4 regions of the Klebsiella ornithinolytica genome follow, and region 2 is predicted to be linked to each of the others. Evidence: predicted binding sites of a transcription regulator. Region 2 holds the regulator's gene; each other region holds the start of a gene.
What was found. The regulator CRP, encoded in region 2, controls carbon source genes, mostly activating them, when cyclic AMP is high. The targets are predictions, from matches to a motif close to ATGTGANNNNNNTCACAT.
Positions count from the first base shown of each region.

Region 1: a site for CRP is predicted at 1,178-1,195, ahead of drpB (cell division protein DrpB). Genes of this name have one in related genera too.
Region 3: a site for CRP is predicted at 1,253-1,270, ahead of deoC (deoxyribose-phosphate aldolase). Genes of this name have one in related genera too.
Region 4: a site for CRP is predicted at 1,239-1,256, ahead of hpt (hypoxanthine phosphoribosyltransferase). Genes of this name have one in related genera too.

Region 1 covers NZ_CP130153.1:1,876,987-1,879,172, forward strand. The annotation lists gene Q1L34_RS08720 (porin) at 1-628, opposite strand, end outside; gene drpB (cell division protein DrpB) at 1,243-1,524, shown strand; gene Q1L34_RS08730 (phosphohydrolase) at 1,566-2,186, shown strand, end outside.
Region 2 covers NZ_CP130153.1:438,285-440,470, reverse strand. The annotation lists gene Q1L34_RS01970 (OsmC family protein) at 1-130, opposite strand, end outside; gene crp (cAMP-activated global transcriptional regulator CRP) at 437-1,069, shown strand; gene Q1L34_RS01960 (YccS/YhfK family putative transporter) at 1,122-2,186, shown strand, end outside.
Region 3 covers NZ_CP130153.1:4,763,786-4,765,971, reverse strand. The annotation lists gene Q1L34_RS22605 (patatin-like phospholipase family protein) at 1-164, shown strand, start outside; gene Q1L34_RS22600 (TatD family hydrolase) at 161-940, shown strand; gene deoC (deoxyribose-phosphate aldolase) at 1,409-2,186, shown strand, end outside.
Region 4 covers NZ_CP130153.1:4,594,662-4,596,847, forward strand. The annotation lists gene can (carbonate dehydratase) at 1-514, shown strand, start outside; gene hpt (hypoxanthine phosphoribosyltransferase) at 576-1,112, opposite strand; gene Q1L34_RS21865 (glucose/quinate/shikimate family membrane-bound PQQ-dependent dehydrogenase) at 1,316-2,186, shown strand, end outside.

The DNA.
Region 1 (2,186 bases), 1.4 Mb from region 2:
ATGCGGCGGCAAAACCAAATCCATCGATGTTGTAATCGACTGACGTGCTATACCCGTCACCGTTAGCTTTCAAACGATCGCGGTTATTATTTTTACCCTGATATTGCAGTGCGATTGTCAGGCCATCAACCAGGCCGAAAAAGTCGCTGTTACGATAAGTGGCGACGCCGTTGGTGCGAGCCGTCATAAAGTTGTCGGTTGCTACCAGGCCATCGCCACCCCATTCGACCAGCATATCGGTGTAACCCGCCGCGTCATAAACCAGACCATAGTTACGACCATAATCAAATGAGCCGTAGTTGGCGAATCTTAAACCAGCAAACGCCAGACGCGTTGCGCTACCCTGTTCGCCTTCTGGTTTATCGGCTTTGATGTTGTATTCAAACTGTCCATAGCCGGTCAGATCGCTGTTAATCTGCGTTTCACCTTTTACGCCGAAACGGGCATAAGTGGTATCTTTGGAGTTATTGTCACTGTTGTTGCGATCGGTGTTGGTGAAAATGTGTTCACCCACCATTTTGCCGTAGAAATCCAGCTTGTTTCCGTTCTTATTGTAGATTTCTGCTGCATTGACGGTTCCGGCCACTAATAATGCCGGAATCAAAAGTGCCAGTGTTTTTCTTTTCATTATATATTCCCTTTTAATCATCATTAATATGAATAGGTGTGCGTGTTGCAAAAAGCAATTTCATAGTATCGGCAAGGTTCAATTTTATTTAAAATAAAAATGTAAATAAATTATATCCAATATTACAAAATGTTTCATTTTGAATTTTTATATTAAAAATTTATCATTTTGAAATGATGTATTTTTGTGGTTTATTGTTTTTAATAACAATATGTTAGGTGTTTGTGGTGATGTATTCATGTCATTAATTTAATTATCATAAATTATGAGTGTCATTTAAATGATTTGGGTGGGTTATTTAATTCTCGGATAATGCGTGATGCTGCAATGTGCGTGCGGATTTATACGGGCTTTGAGGATGGAGAAATATCTCTCCGCTATACGAACGGTAGTGAGCCAGCGTGCTGGTTATTATTATCCGCCACAGATTTATGGCGATGGATAATAAATCCTGTGCTGCTGTGGCACGTAAGTATCACTATCTCGCGATGGTTAAAAGCGCTTGTTCACCGGAGGAAGGTGCTGTTTCGTTATCTTTTTCACAGTATAATGTGACGTGCGTCACCTTTTTGCCGGGTGCCGCGGTTTCGTTGTCAGTTAAAGGAGAGGAGTTAATGGAGCAGAAAGCGAAACGAAGTCCGGGTGGGAAACTTGCCCTGTGGGTCTTTTATGCCTTTTGTGGTTACTTTCTGTGGGCAATGGCGCGCTACTGGTGGGTCGTTGGCAAAATTGAAAGTGTCCCCGGTGCGACAATTGACGGCGATCTGGGATCGACGTCAGGTAAGTGGCTTGGCGCTCTGCTCGGGTTCCTTGTGCTGAGCGTGGTTGGCGCTATTCTGGGGGCGATAGCCTGGTACACCCGCCCTGACCCCAGGATGCATGAACAACACGATTAAAGTTGCTATGCTCAACGCTGACTTCTCTCAGAGGAACGCGTATGCAACAACTAGACTGGCAGCAACGCTTTGAAGCCTGGCTTGCGGGACATCTCACCCAGGGCGACTCCGCCCACGACATTTCGCACTTTCGTCGCGTGTGGGGAACCGCGCAGCGGCTGGCTGAAGAGAGTCAGGCCGATCGCCTGGTTATTCTGACCGCCTGTTATTTTCATGACATTGTTAGCCTGCCGAAAAACCATCCCGAGCGCAGCCGCTCCTCGGTGATGGCGGCAGAAAAAACGCTGGCTATTCTCCAGTCGTCATTCCCCGATTTTCCGCGCGACCGCTATCCAGCCGTTTATCATGCGATTGAAGCGCACAGTTTCAGTGCCGGTATTTCCCCACAAAGCGCGGAGGCGAAAATTGTCCAGGACGCCGATCGGCTGGAGGCGCTTGGCGCAATTGGTCTGGCCCGCGTCTTCGCGGTCTCCGGGGCGCTGAACAACATCCTGTTTGATGCTGACGATCCCTTTGCTGACCAGCGTAAACTGGATGACAAAAAATATGCGCTGGACCATTTTCAGTGCAAGCTGTTGCGTTTACCCGACACGATGCAAACGGACAAAGGCAAAGAGATGGCGATACACAATGCGCGCTTCCTCGTGCAATTTATGGCCAAG
Region 2 (2,186 bases):
CCGCCATCAGCACCATCTCCATTGGGCTTGGCGCTTTATCTCCGGAGTTGCCGTCCATCAGAATCTGGTGACCTGAAGCCGACTCTCCGATGAAGGTTAACCCTTCAACCCATTTCACACGAGCTTGCATAAAATTTAACTCCAAGGTTGCAATTTTCCTGACAGATTACGCGTACATAACAATTCTCGCAACGGAAGGCGACCTGCATCATGCTGAAGCGAGACACCAGGAGACATGCGGCAAAAGCTATGCTAAAACAGTCGGGATGCTACAGTATTACATTGATGTACTGCATGTATGCAGAGGAGTTCACATTACAGGCTGAAGAAAAATCACCAGCCCGTTTCCCAGGCATAGGGAAACAATACGATTGCATGCCCGGATGCCGTGTAGTGTCGGCACCCGGAGATAGCTTATAACAGAGGATAACCGCGCATGGTGCTTGGCAAACCGCAAACAGACCCTACCCTCGAATGGTTCTTGTCTCATTGCCACATTCATAAGTACCCATCTAAAAGCACGCTGATCCACCAGGGTGAAAAAGCAGAAACGTTGTACTACATCGTCAAAGGCTCTGTGGCTGTGCTCATCAAGGATGAAGAAGGTAAAGAGATGATCCTCTCTTACCTCAACCAGGGCGATTTCATCGGTGAATTAGGCTTGTTTGAAGAAGGCCAGGAGCGTAGCGCCTGGGTACGTGCGAAAACCGCATGTGAAGTGGCCGAAATCTCCTACAAAAAATTCCGTCAGCTCATTCAGGTTAACCCGGATATCCTGATGCGCTTGTCGTCGCAGATGGCTCGCCGTCTGCAGGTGACCTCAGAAAAAGTGGGTAACCTTGCCTTCCTCGACGTCACCGGGCGCATCGCTCAGACGCTGTTGAACCTGGCAAAACAGCCGGATGCGATGACCCACCCTGATGGTATGCAAATTAAAATTACCCGTCAGGAAATTGGTCAGATCGTTGGCTGTTCCCGCGAAACCGTTGGCCGTATCCTGAAGATGCTGGAAGATCAGAACCTGATCTCCGCACACGGTAAAACTATCGTCGTATACGGTACGCGTTAAGTCGATAAAACGGCGTATTGCTTGCGCAATACGCCGTTTTTGTTTTCCCTCTATGTGGCGCAGGCTGATTTATCACCCGGAAGTCAACTATGCACTGCGGCAAACGCTGGTGTTGTGTTTGCCTGTCGCAATCGGCCTCCTCCTCGGTCATTTACAGCAAGGTCTGCTGTTCTCGCTGGTGCCCGCCTGCTGTAACGTCGCCGGTCTGGATACGCCGCACAAACGTTTTTTTAAACGCTTGATTATTGGCGGTTCGCTGTTCGCCGGCTGCAGTCTGGTCGTCCAGCTTCTGCTTCAGCAGGCGATCCCGCTACCTTTGATTCTCAGCGGCCTGGCGCTGCTGCTCGGCGTGACGGCGGAGATCAGCTCTCTGCACGCCAGGCTTCTGCCCGCTTCGTTGATTGCCGCGATCTTTACCCTGAGCCTTGCCGGAAACATGCCCGTCTGGGAGCCACTGCTGATCTACGCCCTCGGGACGCTGTGGTACGGTCTGTTTAACTGGTTCTGGTTTTGGCTATGGCGCGAGCAGCCGCTGCGCGAATCGCTGAGCCTGCTCTATCGCGAGCTGGCTAACTACTGCGAAGCCAAATACAGCCTGCTGACCCAGCATATCGATCCCACCACTTCACTGCCGCCGCTGCTCACGCGCCAGCAGAAGGTGGTGGACCTGATCACCCAATGCTACCAGCAGATGCATATGCTGGCGGCGAACCAGCGCAATGACCACAAGCGCCTGCTGCGGGCGTTTCAGATGGCGCTGGATTTGCAGGAACATATCTCCGTCAGCCTGCACCAACCCGAAGAAGTACAAAAACTGGTAGAACGCAGCCATGCCGAGGCGGTGATCCGCTGGAACGCGCAAACCGTTGCCGCTCGCCTGCGGGTGCTGGCCGATGACATCCTGTACCACCGCTATCCGCGGCGCTTTAACATGGATAAGCAGATCGGCGCGCTGGAGAAAATTGCCTGGCAGCATCCGGACAACCCGGTAGGGCAGTTCTGCGCCTGGCACTTCAGCCGAATAGCCCGGGTGCTGCGTACCCAGCGCCCGCTGTACGCTCGCAACCTGATGGCGGATAAAGAGCGCCGTCTGCCGCTGCTGCCCGCGCTAAAAAAC
Region 3 (2,186 bases), 1.2 Mb from region 2:
TGCTGGCCGACCGTCCACCGCTGGTGCGTCATCTGCCGCGAGTCACGCAGCCGGCCTCGGTTGTGGTGCCGGCGGCTTCCGTCGCCAACGATTCTCACCCGGCCACTTTCGTGACCGCCCCGCAGGCTAATGATGCCAGCTTTGATAACGAGGATCTGGCATGACGTGGACGTTTATCGATACGCATTGTCATTTTGATTTCCCGCCCTTCGCCGGCCATGCCGCCGAGAGTCTTGCCCGGGCGGCGCAAGCCGGGGTGACGCAGATAATTGTTCCGGCCATTGAAGCGGAAAATTTCCCCCGCGTATTAGCGCTGGCGGAGCAGCATGAAGCGATTTATGCCGCCGTGGGACTGCATCCCATTGCGATCGAGCGGCATGATGAGCGCAGTCTTGAGCGCCTGGAGGAGTGCCTGCGCCAACGCCACCGAAAGCTGGTCGCGGTGGGGGAGACGGGGCTCGATCTGTATCGTGACGATCCGCAGTTTGAGCGCCAGCAGGTCATGCTGGAAGCGCAGCTGCGGCTGGCGAAGCGTTACGATCTGCCGGTGATTCTGCACTCCCGACGTACTCACGATAAGCTGGCGATGCTGCTGAAAAAACATGCCCTGCCGAGAACCGGCGTGGTGCATGGTTTCGCGGGAAGCCTGCAGCAAGCGGAACGTTTCGTTCAGGCAGGTTATAAAATTGGCGTCGGCGGAACCATAACCTACCCACGCGCCAGTAAAACGCGTGATGTCATGGCGCGTCTACCGCTATCGGCACTGCTGCTGGAGACGGATGCGCCGGATATGCCGCTCAATGGTTTTCAGGGGCAGCCAAATCGGCCCGAGCAGGTGGCCCGTGTCTTTGCCTCGCTATGTGAACTGCGACAGGAACCTGCGGATGTCATTGCCAATACGTTGATTCACAATACGAAAGCGTTGTTCTGTGCCCTGTGACGTCCCACTCTCAGTGATGACGCTCGTGCGTCAGCCGCGGTGAAGAGGCTGCGGCTTCATCGCCGGTATTCCCGGATACCTCCCTTTCTCACTCCTCTGTGGATGTTATAATTCCATCATTTCCTGTTTTTAGTAACTTACTTATTTTTCAGTGATTATTGCCTGTTTTTCAATTTTTAGCACAAAATGCACTCGCTGCTGTCGAGGTGTCCTGTGGTTTTATGTTATTATATTAACATTCAGTTGCGTCTGCGGATTTTGATTATGCTTAAAGTAAACATGGCGTTTTGCAGCGCAATACTGCACTCGTAAAGGTGACTTGCGTCACATTACAGTAATGCAAATTCTCTATGAGTTTTCATTAACTGTGATGAATGTCGAAGTGTAACGGCGAGGTGATGTTACAATAGTAACAGACTCGCAAGGTGAACAAACTATTGAACCGGCAATAAGCCGTCGGAGTGTAAAATGACTGATTTATCTGCAAGCAGCCTGCGCGCGTTGAAACTGATGGACCTGACCACGCTGAATGACGATGACACCAATGAAAAGGTGATCGCTCTGTGCCATCAGGCAAAAACGCCGGTAGGGAATACAGCGGCTATCTGCATCTATCCGCGCTTTATCCCGATCGCGCGTAAAACGCTGAACGCGCAAGGCACCCCGGATATCCGTATCGCCACGGTCACCAACTTCCCGCATGGTAACGATGATATCGATATCGCGCTGGCGGAAACCCGTGCGGCTATCGCTTATGGCGCGGACGAAGTTGACGTGGTATTCCCGTACCGCGCGCTGATCGCGGGTAACGAGCAGGTCGGATTCGATCTGGTGAAGGCCTGTAAAGAGGCTTGCGCGGCGGCCAACGTGCTGTTGAAAGTGATCATCGAAACCGGTGAGCTGAAAGAAGAAGCGTTAATTCGTAAAGCTTCTGAAATTTCTATTAAAGCCGGGGCGGATTTCATCAAAACCTCGACCGGTAAAGTCCCGGTAAACGCGACGCCGGAAAGCGCACGTATCATGCTGGAAGTGATCCGCGATATGGGCGTACAGAAAACCGTTGGCTTTAAGCCTGCGGGCGGCGTCCGCAGCGCTGAAGATGCGCAGCAGTTCCTGGCCATTGCCGATGAACTGTTCGGTGCCGACTGGGCGGATTCTCGCCACTATCGTTTCGGCGCATCCAGCCTGCTGGCAAGCCTGCTGAAAGCGCTGGGGCACGGCGACGGTAAGAGCGCCAGCAGCTACT
Region 4 (2,186 bases), 1.4 Mb from region 2:
ACGGTTAACCGGCCTTGAGCCCGGTGAACTGTTTGTCCATCGTAACGTCGCTAATCTGGTGATTCATACCGACCTGAACTGTCTTTCCGTGGTGCAGTATGCCGTTGACGTGCTGGAAGTCGAGCATATCATCATCTGCGGCCACTACGGCTGCGGCGGCGTGCAGGCGGCAGTAGAAAACACCGAGCTGGGGCTTATCGACAACTGGCTGCTGCATATTCGCGATATCTGGTTCAAACACAGTTCGCTGCTGGGCGAAATGCCTGAAGAGCGTCGACTGGATACATTATGTGAACTGAACGTGATGGAGCAGGTTTATAACCTGGGCCACTCGACCATTATGCAGTCGGCGTGGAAGCGGGGTCAGAAGGTCACCATCCACGGCTGGGCCTACGGTATCCATGACGGGCTGTTACGCGATCTTGATGTGACTGCCGTCAGCCGCGAAACCCTTGAACAGCGCTACCGCCACGGAATTTCCAACCTCAAGAGCAAACACGTCAACCACAAGTAAGCCGCCCGCTTCAGAAAACCCCGGCAGCGCGGTGCGCCATCGTCCGGGGTTGCATGAAACCTTACTCGTCCAGCAGCACCACTTTGCCGACGTACGGCAGATGGCGATAGCGCTGAGCGTAATCAATCCCGTAGCCGACCACGAACTCATCCGGGATAGCAAAGCCAACAAACTCTACCGGCACGTTCACTTCACGGCGGCTAGGCTTGTCCAGCAGCGTACAAATAGCCAGAGATTTCGGCTCACGCAGGCTGAGAATTTCACGCACTTTAGACAGCGTGTTGCCGGAATCGATAATGTCTTCCACAATCAATACGTCTTTACCGCGAATGTCTTCATCCAGATCTTTCAGGATTTTAACGTCACGGGTCGTCGACATGCCGCTGCCGTAGCTGGAGGCGGTCATAAAATCGACTTCATGCGGCACCTGTACTTCACGACACAGATCGGCCATAAACATAAATGAGCCGCGCAGCAGCCCCACCAGCACCATCTCGCTGCCGCTGTCTTTGTAGCATTCGTTGATTTGACGACCCAGTTCGGCGATACGCGCTTTGATCTCGGCTTCCGGGATCATCACTTCTACAGTATGTTTCATTAAACTAACCATTTGATTCTTAAGATAAATCATCAACACCGCTGCGAATGCACCGACATTGACCGGCAAGCTATGCAGTATACCAGTAAAAAGAAATATGCGATGCAGGGAATAATAAAGCCCATTTTGTGATTCCGATCACACTTGTTAAATCCTATAATTAATTGCAATTAAAAAATTAACAAACAACCGAGTGTCTTTCTATGGCAGAAACAAAGTCTCAACAATCACGGCTTCTCGTGACGCTGACAGCTCTCTTTGCAGCGTTCTGCGGCCTGTATCTTCTTATTGGTGGGGTATGGCTGGCGGCCATTGGCGGCTCCTGGTATTACCCTATTGCTGGCCTCGTCATGCTGGCCGTCACCGTGATGCTGTTGCGGGGCAAACGCGCAGCGCTCTGGCTCTATGCCGCGCTGCTTCTCGCCACCATGATCTGGGGCGTCTGGGAAGTCGGCTTTGACTTCTGGGCGCTTACGCCGCGTAGCGATATTCTGGTCTTCTTCGGCATCTGGCTCATTTTGCCTTTTGTCTGGCGTCGTCTGCCGATCCCATCGGCCGGCGCGGTCGCCGGTCTGGTTGTGGCCCTGCTGATCAGCGGCGGTATCCTGACCTGGGCCGGTTTTAACGATCCGCAGGAAGTGAACGGTACCCTGAATGCCGATGCGACGCCTGCGGCGCCGATCTCCGCGGTTGCCGATGGCGACTGGCCGGCGTACGGCCGTAACCAGGAAGGCCAACGTTATTCACCGCTAAAGCAAATCAACGCCGATAACGTGAAAAACCTGAAGGAAGCCTGGGTATTCCGCACCGGCGACCTGAAGCAGCCCAACGATCCGGGTGAAATCACCAACGAAGTGACGCCGATTAAAGTGGGGAACATGCTGTACCTGTGTACCGCCCACCAGCGTCTGTTTGCCCTTGATGCGGCTACCGGGAAAGAAAAATGGCACTTTGACCCGCAGCTGAACGCGGATCCGTCCTTCCAGCACGTCACCTGCCGCGGCGTCTCTTATCACGAAGCGAAAGCAGACAACGCGCCGGCAGATGTCGTCGCCAACTGTCCGCGCCGGATTA